DNA from 3 places in the Vibrio tapetis subsp. tapetis genome. Region 1 is predicted to be linked to each of the others. Evidence: predicted binding sites of a transcription regulator. Region 1 holds the regulator's gene; each other region holds the start of a gene.
What was found. Region 1 encodes PurR, which represses purine synthesis genes. Its sites were predicted from a motif close to TNANGNAAACGTTTNCNTNA; they were not measured.
Positions count from the first base shown of each region.

Region 2: pckA (phosphoenolpyruvate carboxykinase (ATP)) is a predicted target of PurR. The motif match lies at 6,362-6,381, and genes of this name have one in related genera.
Region 3: VTAP4600_RS22285 (formate--tetrahydrofolate ligase) is a predicted target of PurR. The motif match lies at 3,604-3,623, and genes of this name have one in related genera.

Region 1 covers NZ_LT960611.1:1,718,629-1,726,881, forward strand. Annotated here, with positions in the region: gene ltrA (group II intron reverse transcriptase/maturase) at 1-342, opposite strand, end outside; gene torR (two-component system response regulator TorR) at 1,211-1,924, opposite strand; gene torD (molecular chaperone TorD) at 2,163-2,813, shown strand; gene purR (HTH-type transcriptional repressor PurR) at 3,110-4,114, shown strand; cyclic di-GMP riboswitch class I at 4,260-4,351, shown strand; gene VTAP4600_RS07640 (TfoX/Sxy family DNA transformation protein) at 4,466-5,056, shown strand; gene VTAP4600_RS07645 (TVP38/TMEM64 family protein) at 5,192-5,878, shown strand; gene VTAP4600_RS07650 (putative signal transducing protein) at 5,906-6,217, shown strand; gene VTAP4600_RS07655 (alpha/beta fold hydrolase) at 6,307-7,107, opposite strand; gene glgA (glycogen synthase GlgA) at 7,422-8,253, opposite strand, start outside.
Region 2 covers NZ_LT960611.1:3,259,930-3,268,182, forward strand. Annotated here, with positions in the region: gene gspF (type II secretion system inner membrane protein GspF) at 1-224, opposite strand, end outside; gene gspE (type II secretion system ATPase GspE) at 224-1,729, opposite strand; gene gspD (type II secretion system secretin GspD) at 1,729-3,747, opposite strand; gene gspC (type II secretion system protein GspC) at 3,790-4,716, opposite strand; gene hslR (ribosome-associated heat shock protein Hsp15) at 4,940-5,329, shown strand; gene hslO (Hsp33 family molecular chaperone HslO) at 5,345-6,220, shown strand; gene pckA (phosphoenolpyruvate carboxykinase (ATP)) at 6,555-8,180, shown strand.
Region 3 covers NZ_LT960612.1:1,176,955-1,185,207, forward strand. Annotated here, with positions in the region: gene VTAP4600_RS22270 (BamJ family beta-barrel-assembly machinery protein) at 1-191, opposite strand, end outside; gene VTAP4600_RS22275 (thiol:disulfide interchange protein DsbA/DsbL) at 210-839, opposite strand; gene VTAP4600_RS22280 (OmpA family protein) at 1,074-1,742, shown strand; gene VTAP4600_RS22285 (formate--tetrahydrofolate ligase) at 1,833-3,575, opposite strand; gene VTAP4600_RS22290 (inosine/guanosine kinase) at 3,740-5,044, opposite strand; gene VTAP4600_RS22300 (CreA family protein) at 5,237-5,707, opposite strand; gene VTAP4600_RS22305 (flavodoxin) at 6,059-6,586, shown strand; gene VTAP4600_RS22310 (HAD-IA family hydrolase) at 6,937-7,614, shown strand; gene VTAP4600_RS22315 (TadE family protein) at 7,776-8,249, shown strand; gene tadF (tight adherence pilus pseudopilin TadF) at 8,239-8,253, shown strand, end outside.

The DNA.
Region 1 (8,253 bases):
ATACCCAAAGCTGGATGGGTGAAACTGCTCTTCGAAGATTGGGGTTAATAGATCATTTAGAGCTTGTTGGACAACTCTATCCCGTACTGTTGGGATCCCAAGTAATCGCACCCCACCATCATCTTTCGGTATTTCTACCCGTCTGACGGGTTGAGGGGTGTATCGCTTGGTTTTGAGTTCCAGAAGAAGTTGATCTAGGTTATCACTCAGATTTTGGGCGTAGTCGCTTAGGCTCTGCCTATCTATTCCGGCCGCGCCTTTCGCTTTCCACACTTTTTTAAATCCTTTATAGAGTCGCTCTTTGTGGAGCAAGTGACCATATAAACTGTAGTAAACTCTCAACTTTTTCCTTTAGATTGTGTGCCGTGTGGGGACAAATGCTCTCTCACAGTGTTGGTGTATTTCACTCCACTCTCTAGCCTTCTAGCTCAATGGCAATTTACTAGAGTGAGTCAGAGTTACTCCCTTGTACGGTTTCTCGCTTCAGTGCTTTGCTTTCACAAAGACCGAGACGGAATACCTCGATAGCTAATCAACTTGTATACCACTGAAAAAAAACATCTGCTCATCACAGACTTAAAATGTACTTCATCCCTTCGCAACACCAGATTGCTTTTGGCAAAATGTTGTCCCATCAGACGTGTTACTGATGGTCAGCTCAGTTTTATCCTCCACACCATTACTGGGCTTCACCGGCCGAGCTTTACTCACTACTACGGATTCATCTGCCACCTCGCACCAACATAGATCTTGGCTCTCGCCTTGAGTTTATGCTTCCGACGTTTGCTCGGATGTGGTGTCAGGCTTCCCCAGTTACTGCACTGGCTCCCTGTTAACAATGCCACCCTCAAGCACAATCTAGGTCTGATTGAGTATCGGGCTTCACGCTATTTTGCACGCTTACCCACCTAAATTGCCGAATCAGGTTCACTTTCGTTGTGTACTGTTAACTTCCTATCGCTTCCTTCAAACCCTGCCGTTGGCCAGCAACGCCCTTGCGATTCGGATTATCTTCCCCTCAATCAGGGTGATTTAGGCTTCTTTCAGCCTAATGGGTTTGCCAGCTTCGCTGGGCAAACAAAAATCGGCCGTAACTTACGTTACGACCGATTATGAGGCCTCTGGAGGATCGTTCAAGTAGCTAAACGATCGGCATTAAGATAATCATCTCGGTTTTTTTATGGCTCATTTACTAGAAGGGCTCACGAGGTCAATCACCCGCAAACATATAGCCTTCACCATGAACCGTTACGAAGATTTGTGGATTTTTAGGATCCTGTTCCATCTTGGCTCTCATTCGACGAATCAATACGTCGATAGTACGATCGTTAGGGGCGTCGACACGATGGCTGATCATATTCAAAATCCGTTCACGACTTAACACTTTGTTCGGATAAGATGACAAGGCAACAAGCAATTCGTACTCAGCCTTTGTCAGCTTGACCGGCTCTCCATTGCAACTTAATGATCTTCTTTGAACATCAAATGTCCATTCACCAAAACGCACAAGTTGTCCTGATTCTTCTTTTTGAATATCACGTGAAGAAGCTTCCGATACTAACGAAATTCTCCAAAGTAAATTCTTAACCCGAACGAGTAATTCTCGCAATTCAAAGGGCTTGGTAACGTAATCGTCTGCGCCCATCTCCAAACCAACAATTTTATCAATGCTGTCTGTACGACCGGTAACCAGTATGATGCCAATGTTAGACTGGCTACGAAGTTCTCGCGTCAGCATTAGCCCATCTTCGCTAGGAAGGTTAATATCTAGCATCACCAAATCTATGGAGTACTCACCCAAAATGGCACGCATCTGTTCGCCATTTTCAGCTTCGCTCACGGTATAACCTTCATTTTGGAAGTAACCCGCCAGCTTACTACGTGTGACCACATCATCTTCTACGACTAAAACGTGATAGCTCATCTACACCACTTATAATATTTTTATCTACACTCTCTATTTATTCTATTCACAATCCGTTACATATCTAGCGAATAGACTAAAATAACCATTTTTTTTAGCTTTTATTGATTCAGAGCAACCTTGACAGCCTGGGTTAATAATCAGCAATAAGCTTTCATTATTTAACATATTTTGGATTAGTTCTGTTCATCTTAATCCGTTAGAATCACCTTGTCAGTTCTTTATGAGAGTTATCCCTATGCAAGAAGCTAAAGCGTTCAACGAAAAACGGGCAGAGATATATTGGTGGCTATCGAGCCTATTTGCGCGTGAACTAACTGAAGATGAATTAACGGCGTACCATACAGCTGAGATCAGAGGCTTTATTTCTGGCTTAGGTGAAAACCCTCAGTTAACAGAGGCGACATCCGCGCTGATTAACTCGCTTAACCAACTGCAAGACCGTGCCGATGTTCAACTAGAACTGTCCGCCGACTTTTGTGGTTTGTTCTTAGCTACCGCCAAAAATGCGGCACTCCCTTATGCCTCCTTGTATATTGGCACTGAAGGTTTGTTAAACGGTAAACCTGCTCTGGCAATGGAGCAACTGATGAAAGACAAAAACATTACCAAGCAAGAAGGCTTTAATGAACCTGCCGATCATCTCGCATTAGAGCTCGACTTCCTTGGTAACCTAATCGTGCGTTCTAACGAAATCGACAATGAAAACGACTTTGAGTTGGCTTTACTGGAACAAAAACAATTTATCGAACAACACATGCTGACTTGGGTTCCATCATTTAACGCAAAATGCCGCCAATTCGATGAATTTGGGTTTTATGCCGCAGTAGCACAGCTGTTGCTTGCCTTCCTTAAGCTTGATTGTGAATACATTTCAGGCGAGCAGTAAAAGACATCTAGAGGGTCGAAAATACGGCCCTCTCCCTTCATTTTGGTCATCTCTCGTTATCATTTTTCATTCCTGAATTCACTGTTTTAATGAATACATCGTCGTTTTGAAACAAATAACGTTGTCAGAGTGTTTGAATCGGTCTAAAATTGTGATCGCAAACGATAAAATATGAAAACACGCCAGTTCCATGAAAACCGCCTATATTGAGCGGTTTTATTTTTTGCATTAATTATATTTGGTCAGCCCTCCATTAAACTAATACTCATACGGTGCTGACTCGACAGGAAATTTTTATGGCCACGATTAAAGATGTTGCGCGTATTGCCGGTGTATCGACTACTACGGTTTCACATGTAATTAATAAAACTCGTTTTGTTGCTGAAGCAACGCAAGAGCGAGTAAACAAAGCAGTAGAAGAACTAAATTATGCCCCAAGCGCTGTCGCACGCAGCCTTAAGTGTAATACGACCCGTACGATCGGCATGCTAGTAACTCAGTCTACCAACCCATTTTTCGCCGAAGTTGTCGACGGTGTTGAGAGCTACTGCTACCGTCAAGGCTACACTTTGATTCTGTGTAATACTGGTGGTATCTACGAAAAGCAACGAGATTATATCCGTATGCTCGCTGAGAAACGTGTAGACGGCATATTAGTCATGTGTTCAGATTTAACGGAAGAACTTCGTGGAATGCTTGATTCTCACGCTGACATTCCAAAAGTAATCATGGACTGGGGCCCTGAAAGCTCTCATGCAGATAAGATCATCGATAACTCTGAAGAAGGTGGGTATCTAGCAACGAAATACCTAATTGATCACGGACACACAGACATCGCTTGTTTAAGTGGCCACTTAGACAAACTCGCCTGCATCGAGCGTATAGCCGGTTATAAACGCGCTCTAGCCGAAGCAAACATTGAGTTCCAAGAAGATCACATCATTGAAGGTAATTTCGAATGTGATATGGCGGTTGTCGCAGCGGATAAAATCATTGCTATGGCACAACGCCCAACCGCGGTTTTTTGCTTCAATGACACCATGGCTCTTGGACTCTTAAGTCGTCTTCAAGAAAAAGGCCTGAGCGTTCCTGACGATATCTCTGTTATTGGTTACGATAATATTGAAGTCTCTGGTTACTTTTCACCGCCACTCACCACGGTACACCAACCTAAACGTCGTGTTGGTAAAACAGCTTTTGAGATCTTGCTTGAACGCATTAAAGATAAAGAACATGACAAACGAGTGTTTGAAATGCACCCCGAGATTGTTGAACGTCAATCCGTCAAAAGATTAATCTAGCAAATAGCAGATTAATTCATATTTAATGGCCCTTGCTTCATATGCGAGGGCTGTTTCATATTGTAGGCACTCTTATTTGAACCAATGTCACATTAAGAAACCTCAATTGTGATGTTTGTTCCGATTTTTCACTATGATTTTATTGTCACGCACAGGGCAAACTACTTGAAAAAGTAGGACGCAAAACTTCCGGCCTAAATCAATATGTATTATTGGTATGGTAGTGGGGTCGCCGATGGCAAATATGCAAAATTTATATAGCTACCTTGTGGCTTATATAACACTCGCATAGTTTTGCTCACTTCTCGGACCTGATTTTGGTGACGTTGTTTCTAAACCGAGATTATTAGCATGGATAAACCGATATTAAAAAACTCACTTAAGCTATTTGAGACTTTAGGGAAGATAAAATCTCGCTCTATGTTTGGTGGCTTTGGTGTCTTTGCAGACAATACTATGTTTGCTTTGGTCGTAAACGATACTCTTCACATAAGGGCTGATGCAGCCAATGCGCTGACATTTAAGCAACAAGGTCTTCAGCCTTATGTCTATAAAAAGCGTGGTTTTCCCGTCGTTACCAAGTATTTTGCATTACCTTTTCAGATGTGGGAAACGCCTCAAGATATCCTCGATATTGCACTTAAGGCTCTCACGGTTGCAAATACCGAAAAGCTCAAGCAAGCCGAGGTGAAACCAACTCGTTTAAAAGATTTACCTAACCTGCGTTTAGGTACTGAAAGAATGCTTAAGAAAGCCGGAATCAATAGTGCCGACGATTTACGCACTCACGGTGCAGCTAAAGCTTATCAAGCAATTAGCCAAACGCACACCGGAGATGTTGGATTCGAGCTATTGTGGGCGCTTGAAGGCGCTATTAACGGCACACACTGGTCAGTCATCCCGAAACAACGCAGAGACGAGCTCATCGATCAGCTAAATTAGGTCGACATAATATGAACAACAAAAAACCGCGAACTGACAAGCTCGCGGTTTTTTTTGTATCAAATGAAAGTTTTATCCTATTTCCTCTGTCATACTTATTAAGATTTATACAACTTTTCTAAACAGGACGTAAATATGAACAAGAAGATCATTTTAGGGATAGTCTTCATCGCTGTAATCGTGGTATTGGCGATCAATTTTGGTCCACACCTAACGCTTGAAAACGCTAAAGCCCAACAAGTTGCTTTAGGTGAGTTTATTGAAAACAATTTCATTGTTTCAGCGTTAAGTTACTTCGCATTATACGTATTAGTCACCGCCTTCTCTGTACCCGGAGCTACCGTAATTACCCTACTCGGCGCCGCACTATTTGGTTTTACCACCGGACTTATCTTAGTTTCTTTCGCCAGTACGCTTGGCGCAACATTGGCGTTTTTGAGTAGCCGCTATCTACTACGCGACTGGGTACAAAATCGATTTGGCGCCAAGTTAGAAACCATTAATGAAGGGGTTAAGCGAGATGGGGCATTCTACCTATTTAGCCTACGCTTAATCCCTGTTTTTCCATTCTTCTTGATTAACCTCGTCATGGGATTAACACCAATAAAAACGCTGCAATTCTATTTTGTAAGCCAACTCGGCATGCTCCCTGGCACTGCAGTATTTATCAACGCAGGCACGCAATTGGCTCAAATAGAAAGCTTATCCGGTATTGTCTCCCCTACTGTTCTATTATCCTTCGCATTATTGGGCGTTTTCCCAGTCGCCGCTAAGTGGATCATGGGGAAAGTACAGTCGTCTGTACAAAAAAAAGCCAGCTAGCAGAACGATAATAAAACGAGAGAGAGTATGAAATTATTTTCCGCCACAATCCCGCCGGAAGCGCACATTGTTTGCGAGCTACTCAAGACGCAAGGGATAGAGTGTGAAGTTCGCGGAGAAGGCTTGTTTGGCCTTCAAGGCGAACTGCCTTTCGGGGAGAACAGTGAGCCTTATGTATGGTTGTTAAATGAAAGCCAACACCAGCTATCATTAAGCCTCATACAGCAATATTTGGACTCAACGTCTAATGGGCAAACGCCGTGGTTGTGCAAACAATGCGGCGAGTCGATTGAACCGCAATTTTCTTGCTGTTGGAATTGTGGCTCACAAGATTTGTAGGGAATGATTAGGGCTAAAGGCTAAGTAAAGCAGAGAAAGCAGAGAAAGCAGAGACGGTACTCAGGTTTGGGGAAAAGAGTACCGTAACGTTATGAACAAGCGTGCTGCTGAATAAAGGCGATTGATTGCCTGTTAAAGGCTTCCGGCTTTTCAACATTACAGACGTGACCGCAATTTGGAATCTCGATCAACGCACTTTTCTTGTGTACTTTTACCATCTCTTTTACCGGTTGGATAAACATGTAGTCTTTATCCCCCATAAGATAAAGCGTCGGTATAGGGATATCTTGCTCTTTAAAGTAACGCATTAACGGATTCACATCCGCAGCCAAGGTATACCAGCGTTTGAATTCCTTTTGGCATAATTTTTTTGCTTCTCGGATGAATAAATGCCGTGATTCTTTTTGACTACGCTGAGGCATAACGATATAAGCAAATAAGCGATACAGCCACATATATGGCAAAATATTCTTGCTCCAATCCCCCAGTTTTACCAAGGCTTGAGAGCGAGCGTTAAACCGTGTTACCGCGCCACCAAGTACCATACTTGATACTCTTTCAGCTGCGATTTCAGCGACATTGCGCACGATGATCGTTCCAAGAGACATTCCGACAAAGTGCGCTGATTGGATCTTTAAATGATCCATGACTTTCAACACATCCTGCGATACATCTTTGAACGTGTAGTCGCTATTAATGATGTCTTTTATAAGCTGGTGTGAACGACCGTGTCCACGTAGATCCACCAACACTAAGTTGAAGTGCTCTCGATAGGCTTTGATTTGTTTAAACCAAATAGATGAGCTTCCGCCCGCACCATGGACGAATACCACCCAGTGTTTACTCGTTGGGTGAAGGTAAGTTTTATGGAACAGCAAGGCGTCAGACATTCAAATATGCTTATCTATTTATTTTAGTACTTATATTGATTGCAAAATACTACCACATATAAAAGGCAGTGTAACAGCAATGCCTAGGTGCATAACCTAGTACCGAAGCTTTCACGCGCTACATATTGATCACTTTCAAATTTAAGTTACTCATTTTCTTATGTCTTTCAGGTTAACGAACCACAATTCATACCGACTTACTTCGCCAACCATATTGCAACAAATTGCGTCATTTCGTGATATCTAGAGCGATTAGGCTTACTGATATAAAAAAGGCCTCGCAAGGAGGCCTTCTAATAGGAACATTGGTCGTTCTATCTTAATGCAGCGCGGTACATCTCATCGTACAGCTTAGCCGAATCGATCCAGCTAAAGTCTGTGTTCATGGCATGTAACTGAACGCGTTTCATTTCATCAGGTTGCTGAAGATACAAAATCAACGCTCTTTGCATAACCGCTAACAACGCGAGAGGCTCTGGCTCGTCGAAGCTAAAACCTGTTGCTTGTTTTGGGCTCTGATCATAGTCCACCACTGTGTCTTTAAGGCCACCGACCGCACGTACGATTGGCAATGTTCCGTAAGACATGCTGTAGATTTGATTCAAACCACACGCTTCAAACTCTGAAGGCATCAAGAAGAAGTCCGAACCTGCTTCAACTAAATGAGCTAGACGGTTATCGTAAGCTTCGATAAAAGCGAATTTAGTCGGAAACTGTTTCGCCACTTGATGCAGTTGCTGAGCCACTTCTGGTTCACCCGTACCAACGATAACCAACTGGACGTCATTACGAAGAAACTGCTCTAAAATTGGCAATATGTAGTGGAAGCCTTTCTGATGCGTCAGACGGCAAACCATACCAAATACTGGCAATTTTTCTGTTTGTAACCCGACTTCTTCTTGCAGACAACGCTTATTCAGCGCTTTGCCTTTCACCATACTCGTTAATGTTGGCTTGTAATTAGCAGGTAAGTGTTTGTCCGTTACCGGGCTCCACTCACTGTAATCACAACCATTAACAATGCCGTATAAGTCAGCACTACGATGAACAAAATCATCGACCATTCCGTGTGAACCAAGCGGTGTCATTAGTTCTGCAGCGTAGTTGGGACTGACTGCATTTACTTTGTCAGCAAAGGCAACGCCT
Region 2 (8,253 bases), 1.5 Mb from region 1:
AGTTGACGAGTAATCAAAGCCAGCTCATTAGTGCTGATACCACGCTGTAATGTGAACCCGCTAGCGCTGGCTTTTGCTGCCTTCGCTTTGGTTTCAATCACTTCAACGGGAATAAGCCCTAACTCTTTTAGTTTCTGGCGCACCTGACGAGCGTTATCGCCTTCGATCGCCCCTTTTTTCTGTTTGCCTTTTGCGTCAAGCGCTTTGTATTCAAATGCTGCCATTAGACTTCCTTGGTGACTCTCATCACTTCTTCAAGTGTGGTAATCCCTTGGCGAACCTTTTTCAATCCATCGTCCCTAATCGTCGGGGTGTTGTCTCGAATGGCTTTTTCAATGCTTTGTTCACCGGCTTCATTGTGAATCAGTTCCTGTACCGCATCATCAATCACCAGCATTTCATGAATGCCCGTTCGGCCTCGATAGCCTTTATGATTACAGTGTTCACAACCCACCGCTTTGTATAACTTCAATTCTTCTTTTTTCTTTAATCCAAACAGCTTTCTTTGCGTCTTATCCGCCTTGTACGGTTCTTTGCAGTTTGGGCATAAAGTACGAACAAGCCGCTGAGCTAAGACACCCAATAACGAAGATGAAATAAGGAAAGGTTCAATACCCATATCACGTAAGCGAGTGATAGCACCAACAGCCGTATTGGTATGTAAGGTAGACATGACCAAGTGCCCGGTCAGTGAGGCTTGTACACCAATTTGAGCGGTTTCAAGATCACGAATTTCACCGACCATCACCACATCCGGGTCTTGACGCAAAATCGCACGCAGCCCTCGAGCAAAAGTCATATCGACTTTAGGGTTAACCTGAGTTTGCCCGATGCCGTCGATATCAAATTCGATAGGATCTTCTACGGTTAAAATATTACTTTCGGTGCTATTGAGCTCTTGCAGGCCCGCGTACAAGGTGGTCGATTTACCAGAACCGGTTGGGCCTGTAACCAAGATGATACCGTGCGGACGTTTTATCAGCCCTTGGAAAGCAACGTGATTTTCTGGCGTCATTCCTAGGCTATGTAAGTCTAAGCGGGTGGCGTTTTTATCCAACAAACGCATAACCACTCGCTCTCCGTGTGAAGACGGCATGGTGGACACACGCACGTCAACAGCTCGGCCACCAATGCGCAAAGAAATACGTCCATCTTGTGGAACGCGCTTTTCTGCAATATCCAGCTTCGCCATGACTTTTACACGCGACACCAATAAAGGGGCGAGTTTGCGGCTTGGCGCCAGTACTTCACGTAACACCCCATCAACACGAAAGCGAATAGAGAGCGATTTTTCGAATGTCTCAATGTGAATGTCCGATGCGCCTTCTTTGATTGCTTCACCTAACATGGCGTTAATCAATTTGATGATGGGGGCATCGTCTTCCGATTCTAATAGGTCTTCACTTTGTGGCAGCTCTTCCGCTAACGAAAAGAAATCGTCGTTGTCTGCGCCAATGTCTTCCATTAACTGGCGAGCTTCAGATGAGTCTCGTTGATACAGCTCAGTTAACTTAACATCAAATGCACTCAAGCTGAGTTCCACCGGAATAAACTTGCCTTGGCTAACCCGGCGAACTTCCGTCAAGGTCGCTAAATTGAGCGGAGCAACATAGTACAAGTTAGGCACTTGCTCTGGGTGCTCGGAGCTTTCCATCGCGACTTTATGTCGGTTAGCAAAGGTAAATGGTAACCGAATATAGTTACCAGAAACCACTAAAGTGTCGGCCATTACTTCGCCTCCAACTGCTCGATAAAGGCTTGAATTTCAGCAGGGTGTTGAATGTCATCACCAAATTTAGGCAGTACCGGAATGTTTGAGTCGTCCATCAATTTCAAACCTTGATCGGCTTTATATAGTTGTTCTGCTCGAATGTAGTTGTACTTGCGCTGGCTAATACCGTCGGCTGTCACGCCATCACGAATAATCGTGGGCTTAATAAATACCATCAGGTTTTTCTTTTCCACCTGCGTACTGGTGGATTTGAACAAATGCCCAAGAACAGGGATGTCACCTAGGATTGGAATTTTAGACTCACTCTCTAGAGCTCGCTCATCAATCAAACCACCGAGCACCAACATTTGGCCATCTTGTACCATGACGGATGTATTTAACTGACGTTTAGCGAAACGCACATCAACGGCACCTTGGGCACCTAATACGTTTGATACTTCTTGTTCAATAACCAACTGTACCGAATCGCCTTCGTTTATTTGCGGCACTACTTTCAACTTAATGCCCACTTCTTTACGTTCAACGGTTTGAAATGGGTTGCTGTTGCTCGAGCTCGCAGTAGAGCCTGTGATCACGGGAACTTCTTCACCGACAATGAATGAGGCCTCGCCGTTATCCATTACAGTAATGCTTGGTGATGAAAGAATATTGGAGTTTGAATCGCTGGCAACGGCACTGATTAATGCTGTCCAGTCGCCAAGCATAACGCTCACTGCCGCGCCATTCACGCCGCCTAAAGCGGTAGCAAGGGCGCTGTAATCACCTTTTGTTGTAGTAGTTTCATTTCTTAAAAACTTACCATCAGAATCATATACCGCTTTTACCGTTTCTGTATCTTTGGCTTTTTCCATCCCCACCATAACGCCACCAATTGGTACGCCGGTATTAGAATATTGGATCATAGCACCCGTGCTCATGTTGCCCCATTGAACACCCAAATTCGCACCATCGCCTTCGGCCATTTCAACGATCATCGCTTCAATAAGAACTTGAGCACGGCGAATATCCAATTGAGCGATCACTTCTTCAAGTGCCCCCATGATATCGGTTGGCGCCGTTAGTACTAACGCATTGGTGCCTTTGTGCGCGGCAATCATCACTTGATCGCGTTTTGTTGATGATTTACTGCTGCTACTTTTACCCGCTTGTAGGTTTTCTGATACACCTTTAAGCACTTCTACCATGTCTTCCGCTTTTGCGTACTTAAGGTAAACAACGCGGTTATTGCCCTTTGATGCCATTTCTACATCAAGTTGCTCGATCAATTGTTTAATGCGCTGACGAACTTGTGGGTCACCAGAAATCAAAACGGAGTTCGTGCGGTCGTCGGCCACCAATTTAGGTTGTAAAAAGGCAGGAGTATTTTTCGCATCGGTCGATTTATTCAAGGCTTCGACGATTCTCACCATTTCCGCCGCTGAAGCATTTTCTAGCTCAACGACATCAATGCCTTTATCACCAGCACGGTCGACACGTTCAATGATTTCAGCAAGTCTATTAACTACCGCTGCTCGGCCTGTGATCAAAATGATGTTGGCTGGGTCGTAGTGCACTACGTTACCCGCACCGGCATTATCATTTAGCTGTCGAAGCAATGGCGATAGTTCTCGCACGGAAACATTACGTACCGCGACAACTCGTGTAATAACGGCATCGCCTTCTACACGTGTTTCATCGCCCACGACGGGAATCGCTGCAATTTTGGCGTCTTTATCACGAATGATTTTTAGAACGCCATTTTCCATTTCAACAGCAGCAAAGCCGTACACTTCCAAAACGTTTAGAAAAAAGTGGTAGTACTGCTCTTCATTTAACACATCGTAACTGCGTACATCGATATTGCCCCTAATAGCGGGATCAACAATGATGGTTTTTTCTAAATTACGCCCAACGATATTAATGAATTCTTTAATATCTGTGCCTTTAAAGCTGGCGCTGAATTCGTTTGCCATGATAGGCGAACAAACTAAGCTTCCTGCTAACAGCCATGTGCCCTTGTTAAACCAACGTTTCACTTTTTGCTCCTGATACATCACCTTGAGTGTTAACCACTCAAGTTAAAATTCAATAAATATGTCGTGCTGCTGACCATTTCGTTCTACAGTTAAATTTAACTCGGTAAGCTCTGAAATGGATTGCCATATTTTGCCCATGGCAGCAGGATCACTTAAATCAGCGCCATTTATTCGGGTGGCGATGTCCCCTTGTTTAAGCCCTACAGAATCAAACAGTTCTCTGTTTTTTCCTGGCCCCACACGGTACCCCATCACTCGCCCATCTTTTTTCACTTGGGACAAACGAATATATTGCATGATTTGCTGAGGGTTTTGTGTGATTTCACGACGAATTTGTTCGAGCTGCTCTGCAGGGAGGCCTTTTGTTCCTGAGGCTTGAGTATTTTGTTGCTGCTGAGATTCCGAAAGCTTGCTGTATTTCACCCCTTCAAGCATCAGAGTTTCATCTTGGCCTTGGTTTTCAATGATCACTCGGTCGATCATCACCACTTTAAGCACTGCTCTTGTGCCATCAATGGTTTCACCAATGCCATAAGTATTTTGTTTGCCGCGATTAGCCACAACAGCTAAGCTTTTATCGCCAGAACGGCTAGCGACGGCACCGACCAAAACTAGATTTAAACGTGTTTTCGGCGCATCAACCACTTTCGCAGCCACTGGCTTAGGTGCCGTCTGTTGAGAGTACCGACCAAAGAGATGTGCATCCAACAAACGAGTAACCGCTTGTTGTTGTCCTTGGCTGTTAGCACCAGATGATGACGTGCTACTGACTGGAATCGGTGTCCAACGAGTGACTTTCTGGTCTTGATAAGCCAAGCCCCACGCTAATTGCCCCACTATCCATGCTGACAAAGCAATAAATAATAGAGTGAGAAATAAGCTAATTTTTCCTTGCGCTTGAGCGACGAATTCGATGGCTTTGTTCGCGGTGCGATTAAGTTGAAACCTTTGCACCAATTGAGAAGGCATTAGCGGCGCTCCCTGTCCCCAGATAAAACTTATAAAAATTTAGCTAGCCAGCGTACACAAAGGCTTTAGCTATGTCATATGAATTTACAATTTGGAAGCAATAAGCGAGCTATATGCCTCATTCCGTTCAATTCTCTACATTAATGAAAGGTTGAATTTCGCATTATTCGCCACCATTATTTATTTCAGTAATGAAGTCAATCGTTAGAGGCCTGATTTAACTATGAGTTCAAATAGTATTGCCGTAAGGCTAGATAAATGGCTGTGGGCTGCCCGTTTTTATAAAACACGCTCAATCGCACGAAATATGGTTGATGGCGGTAAAGTCCATTATAATAAGCAGAGATCAAAACCAAGCAAGATTGTAGAGCTTGGTGCCATTGTGCAACTTAGACAAGGCAACGAAGAAAAGACCGTCGTTATTGAGAAGATTTCCGATCAACGACGTGGGGCACCTGAAGCGCAAACTCTTTATAAAGAAACTGATGAGAGTATCGCCAAACGCGAAGAAGACGCTCAGAAGCATCGCCTTAATGCGTTGCATAGTCCAAGCCCAGATCGACGTCCTGATAAAAAGCAGCGTCGAAATATTATTAAATTTAAACAGCAGTAAGCCGGAGCCCATCGCATGGCCAACAACCTTTTGCATCGCTACCTATTTGAGAACCTATCAGTCCGTGGCGAATTGGTACAATTGGACGACACATACCAACAAATTATTTCAAGCAAAGAATACCCAGCGCCAGTCCAACGAATTCTGGGTGAATTGCTTGTCGCAACCACACTATTAACGGCTACGTTAAAGTTCGAAGGCTCTATTACGTTGCAATTGCAAGGTGACGGCCCGGTTTCTATTGCTGTGATTAACGGTGATGACGATCAAAAAGTGCGTGGTGTTGCGCGTTGGGAAGGCGATATCGCAGAAGATGCGACTTTGCACCAGCTCATGGGTAAAGGTCACCTCGTGATCACAATTTCACCAAAAAAAGGTGAACGCTACCAAGGAGTGGTCGGTTTAGAAGGCGATACACTTTCTGAAGTGCTTGAAGGCTACTTTGAACGCTCTGAACAGTTAAAAACTCGTCTATGGTTCCGTTTAGGTGAGTTTGATGGCAAACCACATGCTGCTGGTATGCTGCTTCAAGTGATGCCTGATGGCACCGGCTCACCTGATGATTTTGAGCACCTAGAGCAACTGACTGACACGGTTAAAGATGAAGAATTATTCGGCCTACCTGGTAACGAAATTCTGTACCGTTTATATAATCAAGAAACCGTTCAACTGTTTGATCCACAAGAGGTTGAGTTCTTTTGTGGCTGTTCAAGGGAGCGCAGTTCCGCTGCAATACTGACGGTAGCACGTGAAGAGATTAACGACATTTTGGCTACCGAAGGATCCGTTTCTTTACATTGTGATTACTGCGGCACGAATTACACGTTCGACGAAAAAGATGTCTCGGCTTTGTTTGCGGGTGCAGACAACAACACTGGCACCGTGCATTAATTAAACATTTTTAATAAGCCAGTCAAAAAATCATTAAAGCCAGCATAACGCTGGCTTTTTTTGTTATTTACCTCACAAAATCACAGACTTACAGTCACCATTTGTGCACTTATTTTTTTTAAAGTATTAATTGTTTTGATCTAGCGCAAAGGTTTGCTTTGGCTATAAAATGGGCTAGCTAAAACTGTGAACAGGGTTAGGATTCCCCAAAAAATTCAGGGTTATTCTTTGATGCATATCCCTGTTTTATCTTAGTCCTGTTGTTAGCATGGTGAGCAGATAAAAATAATTTATTACAAAATCCCTACAAAAAAATATCCTACAAGGAGCACCTATGACTGTTATGGAACATACTAAGGCTGCACAACTAGATCTAACTAAATACGGTATTAATGGCGTAACTGAAGTTCTACGGAATCCAAGTTTTGACCAATTATTCGAAGAAGAGACACGACCAGAGCTCGAAGGCTACGAAAAAGGCGTAGTCACTGAGCTTGGTGCTGTTGCTGTTGATACCGGTATTTTTACAGGTCGCTCACCAAAAGATAAGTACATCGTTAAAGATGAAACCACTCGCGATACCATGTGGTGGTCTGATCAAGGTAAAAACGATAATAAACCTATCGACCTAAAAGTATGGAATGAGTTAAAACAACTCGTAACTACCCAGCTTTCAGGTAAACGTCTTTTTGTTATTGATGGCTATTGTGGCACCAATGACGACACACGACTTAGAATTCGTGTCATAACAGAAGTAGCGTGGCAAGCGCACTTCGTGAAAAACATGTTCATTCGTCCAAGCGACGAAGAACTTGCTACTTTCGAGCCTGATTTCGTTGTCATGAATGGTGCAAAAACCACGAATGAAAAATGGCAAGAACACGGCCTGCATTCTGAAAACTTCACTGTGTTTAACTTAACTGAAAAAATGCAGTTAATCGGCGGTACTTGGTACGGCGGTGAAATGAAGAAAGGCATGTTCGCAATGATGAACTACTTCCTGCCTCTTCGTGATATCGCGTCTATGCACTGTAGCGCTAACGTAGGTGAAGAAGGCGATGTTGCGGTATTCTTTGGCCTGTCTGGCACAGGTAAAACAACGCTGTCTACCGATCCTAAACGCCAACTGATCGGCGACGATGAGCACGGTTGGGATGACGAAGGTATCTTCAACTTCGAAGGCGGCTGTTACGCGAAAACAATTCGCCTTTCTAAAGAAGCTGAACCAGACATCTACAATGCCATTCGTCGTGATGCACTGTTAGAAAACGTTACGGTTCGCAACGATGGCTCTATCGACTTTGATGATGGTTCTAAGACTGAAAACACGCGTGTTTCTTACCCAATTCATCACATTGATAACATCGTGAAGCCAGTTTCTAAAGCAGGCCATGCTGAAAAAGTGATTTTCCTTACTGCGGATGCATTTGGTGTGCTTCCTCCAGTAGCGAAACTCACCCCAGAACAAACGAAGTACCATTTCCTTTCTGGTTTTACCGCTAAGTTAGCAGGTACTGAACGTGGCATCACAGAACCTACGCCAACCTTCTCTGCTGCATTTGGTGCTGCATTCCTTACTTTGCATCCAACCAAATACGCTGAAGTTTTAGTGAAACGCATGGAAGCTGCGGGCGCTCAAGCTTACTTGGTGAATACCGGCTGGAACGGCACAGGCAAACGTATCTCGATTCAAGATACTCGCGGCATCATTGACGCCATTTTGGATGGCTCAATTGACAACGCAGACACCACTCAAATCCCTGTGTTTAATCTAGAAGTTCCAACGGATCTTCCTGGTGTAGATAAAGGCATTCTTGACCCACGTGATACCTATGTTGACCCACTACAATGGGACAGCAAAGCAGAAGACTTGGCTCAACGCTTTATCAAAAACTTCGCTCAATACACTGATAATGACGAAGGTAAATCACTTGTTGCCGCAGGGCCTCAATTAGATTAATTAGGTAAATAAAATACCAAGCCCCTCATTTGAGGGGCTTTTTTGTTGAATCTATTCGTTATTTGAGCCAGTC
Region 3 (8,253 bases), on a different replicon from region 1:
GTCCCGTCTTGAAGAACTTGATACTGAAGCCCTGACTCAGTCACGATTATGCCTTCTTTTTTAGCATTCTCAGCTAAAAACTCCTGACCTTGTGCAAAATTAACGTCTGCTGCTTTGTGGTTGGTCCAGGTGCGGTAGATAAAAAAACCAGCCAGAACAAAAATAATCGCTGGAATTAGATACTTAGACACAAGCTATCCTTATAGTCTTTATGGTTGAGAGAGGAGGTAGTTTATCGTATTAGCTATGTCATTGACATCTTTATGCCCAGAGGTGATGAGCTGATACTTACCGTTAATGATAAATGTGGGTACCGAATTGAACTGGCCTTGTTTAGTGACGCTTTCAGCGACAGAAAGTTCTTCAAAGAGGGCCTTTTGTTGAATCCCGTCAAATTGGTATGGGCTTACTAGCCCTCTAGAGTTGAAGATTTCTTCAATAGCTTGCTGTTTCGCAGCGGTATCGACGTGATCTCGGGATTGCACGGCTTCAAACAGCTCATCCATCATTTTATGATCGGGTGTATTGTCTAACTGCATTTGTGCTGCGTAGTAAATAAGTGCGCCGATCTGGGCACTTTCGTTGAATGTGACGTGTACCTTGCTGATCGGCTGCTTGATGCCTTCTTCGATTTGAGGAACCATGCTTTCCATCGTGCGGCAGTGACCACAAGTGAGAGAGAAGACTTCAGTAACAGGGGTGATGATCGACTGTGTTAATGTGGAAGGTAGCAGTTCATACTGCTTGCCTTTTTGTGGTTGCTGATTATTTTCACTGCAAGCTATTAGGAAGAAAGAGCTTACTAACGCAATAAAGATAGAAAATTTATTTTTAGACATATTTCTCAAAGAACCTACATGATTGAAAACCGAATCTACATTAGTTAGAAGAAAAAAAAAGAGATTGGTTCCGTAAGTTAGGGCGAAAGTATTCCAAATGACTAATATATGACCATAACCATCATGTAGTGTGAGTAAATTTGTGCTTTTCTCCTAAAGTTTTAGCGGTTGGGTCGATATAGTTAATAATAGTAATAGCAGCATGTTTTGGGAGCCAGCATTAAAATGTGGGTAATGAGAAAAATTTTGGCCGTCGTATTTCTAGGTGTTCTATTGCAAGGCTGTAGTGCACTGACACCGCCTTCTATGTTGGAAACGGCGCCTAAGACCAGTGCAGATCTTATCTACCCTGATTGGGGAGGGGATGAAATCTCGGCCAATTCAGGGCAGCCGGCTGTTACTTCTAACTTGAACCAAAAGCCAGTTATGCCAATGGCAAAGCCTGCCATGGCTAGCCATGCTTCAACGATGCAGCATACTAACGAAATGCGCTCGTTAATGGCATTTATGGCTGCAAATCGAATTAGTTACCAAGTGATCCCTGGGCAGCATACTGTGGTCAAGCTAGAGCAGCGAATTCATTTTGAAACAGGTTCGGCAGGCATTACTCAATCATCCCGTGTTTGGTTGGGGCAACTGGGTGGCTTTTTAGCACAGAAGCCTAATATCAAAACGGTAATCGATGGGCATACCGACAGTACTGGTGGTAATCAGATCAATGATAGCTTGTCGGATAAACGTGCCATGCAAGTTAAGCTACTGCTTACTAACAACAATGTTGCGGCTAAGAATGTTTACACTCGAGGTTATGGTAAGCATTTACCAAGTTGTTCGAATATTTCAAAGAGTGGTAAAGCATGTAATCGACGAGTAGAGTTGATGTTCATTGAGGCGATTAATTAATCGTTAGAGTGATGCAGGGCGCACAATACAGGGTAAAAAAGACGACTGAGAGTCGTCTTTTTTCTTTGATTAAATGTAAATGAATAAACGCTAGCTTAAGCCAACAATATTACCATCTGCATCAATGTCTAGCCCCATAAAGGCCGGTTTTTCAGGTAAACCTGGCATTGTCATTACATTGCCACACAAAGCGTAAACAAAATTTGCGCCAGCACAAAGCTTGAGTTCGCGAACCTCTACAGTAAAGTCCTTAGGTGCACCTTTTACCGCGCCATCGGTAGAAATAGACATGGGTGTTTTCGCCATACAAAGGGCTAATTTACCAAAGCCATGTTCGTTGTAAGTCGCAAGTTGTTTCTTAGCCAACTCGGACAGCTCAACCATTTTTGCGCCATAACCGACTTCCGCCACTGTCATCAACTTTTCTTCCAAGCTTTGATCCAGAGTATAAAGTGGTTTAAATGCACTTGGTTTTGCGCAAGCGACTTCTACTGCTTTCGCTAACTCAATGGCGCCTTCACCACCTTTTGAAAAAGCTTCGCTAATGGCGACTTCTGCGCCAAGCTCTTTAACCCAAGTTTTTAGTAACTCAAGTTCTTGAACGCTGTCTTGAGGGAAGCGGTTAATCGCCACTACCGCAGGTACGCCGTATTTAGATACGTTATTGATGTGCCATTCTAAGTTAGCAAAACCCGCTTTTAAAGCCGCTTCATCATCATTAAATAGGCTGTCTGGAAGCGCTTGACCAGGTTTGAAATTATACAATCCTGAATTTGCCTTAAGGCCACGGAGTGTAGCAACAACAACCGCACAATCTGGCCCAAAACCCGCCATGTTAGCTTTGATGTTACAGGCTTTCTCGAAACCCATATCAGAGCCGAAACCACCTTCGGTTATTGTGTAGTCGGCAAGCTTAGTTGCAATACGATCAGCGATAATTGATGAGTTTCCATGAGCAATATTTGCAAACGGACCAGCATGGATAAGAGTCGGCACTCCTTCCAATGTTTGCATCATGGTTGGCTCGATGGCTTCACGCATTGTTACTGTCATTGCACCAGCAACTTGTAGGTCTTCCGCTGTTACCGGATGACCCTCGAGGTTATAGGCTACAACAATGCGGCCAATACGTTTACGTAAATCTTGTAGATCGCTAGCTAAAGCCAGAATAGCCATGAGCTCTGAAGCGGCAGAAATATCAAAACCGTCTTGGCGTTCGAAGCCATTAATGGTTTTGTTTTCTTGATTTAAGCCGACGGTCACCATACGTAATGCTCGGTCGTTATGATCAACAACACGACGCCAGACAACGTTTTTGTCGTCGATTCTCAGTGCTTTCAGCCCCGTCTTTTCTGCATAAACCTCGTAACCAAGACGTTGCTCATGATAGATACGAGCATCAATTGCCGCAGAAGCGAGGTTATGTGCGGCAGTTACCGCATGAATATCGCCAGTTAAATGCAGGTTAAGCTCTTCCATTGGGGCAACTTGGCTATAACCGCCACCTGCGGCTCCGCCTTTAACACCAAAGACTGGCCCCATAGAAGGTTGACGAATACAGGCCATAACCGATTTGTTGAGTTTCGCAAGGCCCTGAGACAAGCCAATAGTGGTTACTGTTTTACCTTCACCAAGCGGTGTTGGAGTAATGGCCGTTACGACGATAAGCTTACCGGGTTTTTCGTTTTCCAGTCGAGTTAGTGCCTCCAAAGAGACTTTTGCTTTGTGGCGTCCGTGTGGAATAAACTCGCCACTGTTTAGCCCAGCATTGTGTGCCACAGTGTCGATAGAAGAAAGTGGAGTGGAACGACAGATGTCGATATCGCTCAGCATATAAAACCCCCTGAGAGCCAAAAATCAGTTACGTAAACGTTTGCGCATGAAATATACCTAGCATAAAGTCTTTGTAAAGCACTTTTGATAGTAATAAATTACAACTGATTAAATTGTAACTAGCTAGAAACAACAAAGCCAGCAATCGCTGGCTTTGTTATGAACTATCGGTCCCAATACGCTTCTTCTAAGCTGTCTTCGCGTTCGGGTAATGCGCGGGACAATCTCGGTGCGTGTTGAGTTAAGACTTCGTAACTCACTCTGTTTGCGTATTTACAAACTTGAGATAAAGACGAATAACTTAAGTATCGATGATCGTGTTTCGTTGAATCTGGCACGTTAGACTTGTGGTATTTGTTCGCTGCCATATCGTGTAATAAAGACGATAGTGCGGCATCACCAGCACCATTTGTATTCTTTATTTCAAGTGGCCCACCGAGGTATGGGGCGATGTGTGAATAAACCTTAATGGCTTCGTCGCATTCCGCTTTTTTCATAGCGCGACTAAATTCAAATTGGTTAAAGTTCGTAATGCTGCCATCGATCATCGGGAAGTTGGTTTCACGAAGTGCGGCTTTGTCTGTGTGGCCAGCCATGTAAAGGCCATCTGGCCCTGCAGTACACAAGACGAGATCAACCCACTCAAGTGCCTTATCTGCGGCAGCTAAAGGGTCTTTTTCACCAGTGAGGGCTTCGCCTTCTTCTTCATTCATTGCAACGATAGAAATATTCTTTTTCAGATATTCCTGCCACCATTCTGCTTTCCCTTCGATTACGTATTTGGTACCTAAGGTCAGAACCACAGGTACGCCGTTTTCTTTCGCGTAATCAATGGCGCGTTGCACAGCCGCTGGCATTGGATCGGTTGGTTTACCACGCATCAAATAGGAAGAGACAACCAGAGCCGCCGCCTTTTTGAAGATATGCTCAGGTACGCTGTCCGGAGACAGTTGATTCATGTGACCTTCGTTGATGGCAAAAGTACGTTCGCCATCATCGGTAATTAGGGTGTAACAGCGCCCAATCGGGCCTTCGACCGTTTGCAAGTAATTGAGGTCCATACGAGCAGAGGTATTGCACAAGTAGCGGTAGGCGTAAGAACCAACTTCTATGTTTTTACTCATTACACCTAGCAATACGGACTTACTGTCAGCAAGAACGGAGTAATTGTGCAGCGTATTGCCAATGGTATCGCCAGGGTGCTCGTGGGTGATCAAGTTTTGATCTTTGAGCTCTTGATACAAGGCATCAGCTTGGCTTTCTTCAAGCACTAGCGAATGGCCTTTACTCAAGTTGTATTTAGCAAGAAATTCGTCACCCACGCGCGCTTCAATATCGACGATGGTTTGACCCACACCAATAATGGTCGGACGGTGTAGCTTAGGCGCTTGACGGACCTGATTCACCAACGGATCGCGTGAATGAGTAGGAAAATAGTGTTTTGACTTACGTTGACCGGGAAATTTCATGCTAAAAAGAAACGGTTTCAGAAAAACAGGCGCGGATTCTACCACACAATTACTGCAAATTTCATTTTTGTTACAACAAAAAATGAGAGATATATTTATGTGGGATTGGAGAGAGAGGCGAAGTGATTTTGACACAAAAAAGCCTGAACAAAACTCACGTAATTGTTCAGGCTTTTATAACCCAAAATTAGCTTATTTTGTTACTACGACTGGCTCTACATAAGCCTTGGTGCCCCACAACGGTACAGTAGAAAGGCTGTGCTTAAAGCTGCCGTCAGTTTCTTTAGTCGTATAAGACAAGTAGAGCAGGGTTTGATTCTCTGCATCATAGATACGTCTTACTTTCATCGATTTGAAGAAAATACTCTTAGATTTCTTAAAGACCACTTCGCCAGATTTGCTTTTATCAATTGTCGCGATCATCTCAGGAGTGATGTCACCGGTTTGACGACATGAGATGGAGCTATCACTTGGGTCAGCTAGGCTGAAATCCGCTTCAATCGAGGCAATATGGCATGTTACACCCGATATTTTGTCGTCATCCAAGTTTGATATCTTGATGTCTTTCATTGTGAACCATCCGAGTCCTACATCACCAACCTCGTTATCAGAACAGCCAGCGAGAAGGGCTGTGACACCTAAAGCCAAAAGTAACTTTTTCATTGTTATTCCTTTATGTGAAAGTTTGCCAGACAACGTTGTTGATAAATTGTATCAAACAGCTAACTGTATCTGCTATTAATATGACGGCTGAATTGTCAATTGCAAGCCTCAAGCCCTCCTTAAACCTACTGGAATGAGAAAAACCCGATATACTTTCTATACAACGGCAAAAGAATGAAAAGAAATTATGAAATTCTATATATTGTTGTTAGCCTTGATGGTGTGCTTACTGAGCGCATGCAGTACCCCACCTAAACCCATCTGTAATTCTAGGGGGTGTGATATTTGGGGATAATAAACGCTGGATGGTAATACTTCAGCGGTAACGCTCCAACACTAAAAGAACGAATAATGATGAGTGACACAATCAACACCTTGGTAAAAAAGAAAAACGATTGGCTTACATCTCATGTAGCGGTGAAATATCCAACTGCAGAGAGCATCAAAGGTCGTGACTTGTACTTAAAAGCGCAAGAAGATAAGCACTATACCCAAATCGGGCTTTCTGAGTTTAAAGGTAGCCTTTCAGAAACTGAAGACCACGCCGTAGATGAGGTTCACCTTGTTGATTTTCATAGGCTGACGGTCATGTTCGCATTGACTAAAGCTTCCTCATGGCAAGATGAGCAAGAACGTGCTTTTCTACTCGAGTTTTTTGCTCAAATCATGCTGTCTACCGATTACCCATTATATGTTGGTTTCAAAAGTGGTGAAGCGGTAGCGTGTGCGATAACTCACCAACTTGATGATGTGATGTTAGTTTCCGATGTGGTGTTGATTCATTCAGCAGGTAATGACAACCATGCTTTTATTTGTGCATTACTCAACCATCAGAACGTCAATATCGATTCAATCAATCAAATCGTGATTGAAAAATAGTCCGCGACGAGTCACAACCTTACTCCTGAGTATGCTGATTTTTTATATCTCGAAAAGATCAGCTACTGCCCCCAACTCAATCCTCTCTTGCATGGCGGACCTCCTTTTCGTTTCTCAAACGCAGGTAGACTTACGCCACTTAACTTCGTTTTGATAGCAACCAGGTGATATAAATATCAATAGTTTATAAATTGAACGATGGTATTTGTATTCATTGACTGAAGCTTACTTAAGTCACAAAACTGATGACTAAACTCGCGTTGAGTATCACTTTTTGCCGCTGATACTTTGCAATATCTTATCGCTAGACAACACTGAAACTCAATCACTTGGAAATGGTGGCAGAGCGAATGGCAGAAAAAACTCAATGTGTGATCTTTGATTGCGAAGGAACCTTGGTAGACAGTGAAAGCTTATGCTGCCAAGCGTTAGTGGATGTTTTTGCTCAATATGGTTGTACGGTATCTTTAACTGATAGCTTGAAACACTTTCAAGGTGGTAAGCCTGTCGATGTGCTGCAAGAAGCGTGTAATAGATACCATCTAAATGTGTCTTTAGATGAGCTAGAGCCATTGTATCGCGAAAGAAAACACATGCTTTATGAAGCCCAATTAAAAGTGATGCCAGGAGTGAGATCATTGCTCGATGATCTTAAGAAAGCCGATATTGCTGTGTGCATTGCAGGGAACAGTGAGAAAGATAGAATTGAGCACGCTTTGGAACTAACAGGGCTTTCGTCCTATTTTAAACATTCTGTCTTTAGTGCATTCGAAACAAATACATGGAAACCTGATCCAGACTTATTGCGATATGCTGCGCTTAATATGGGGTTGTCTGCGCAAGATTGCATTTACGTTGATGACACGCTAAAAGGCGTTCATGCCGGGATCACTGCAGGAATGCGTACTTATTATTTTCGTCCAAATGAGTCGGAAGTCATTATCGACCATCCCTTAGTCGCTACCATTAGTAGTATGTCTCAGCTTATCCCTGAAATACTATTACCGCACAGCGAAACAACGGCCTAGTTGACGTAAGAAACTGACGGATAAAAGATCAGTTGTTGTTTATAGCGTGAGCTAATCCTGACAATGAATTTACAAATAGCGGTATATTTTTCATTGATCGAATTAAGTTGAATGTCGTATCATCGGCCAGAAATCTAAATTAATGAGATCTGGATCAAAAAATGCGGCCAAACATTTACCAGCGCGGTGTCGTAAGTATCGAGTTTGCACTCGGTTTTATGGCATTGTGGCTCCTTACCATCGCTTTGATGGATTTAGGGTTAAGGAACTACAGTACTTCCGTTGTTAACTTTGCCGTTTCTGAAGCTGCGAGGGACGTTAAAGTTCTTAATCTCGATAGTGAAGAAGCGTTTGCAGAGCACTTTCGACGCATCATTAAAGAAAACAGCTTTTCACTTTGGGGCATTTTGACCAAGCAAGGGAAGCTTGACGTTAACGTCAAACATTTCCCTTCAGTCAAAAGCCTAGCAGATGGCGTTGCGCCAGCGACTAGCCGCTTTTCATCCTCTTATCCTATTGCCAAGTATGAAATTAAATATACATACCAACCCTTATTGGGTTTTAGCTTAGTGCCTGCCACGCCGGTGCGAAGAAGCGTCATCACCATTCAGGAAAGAGCGAGAAATGAAAAATAGTCAA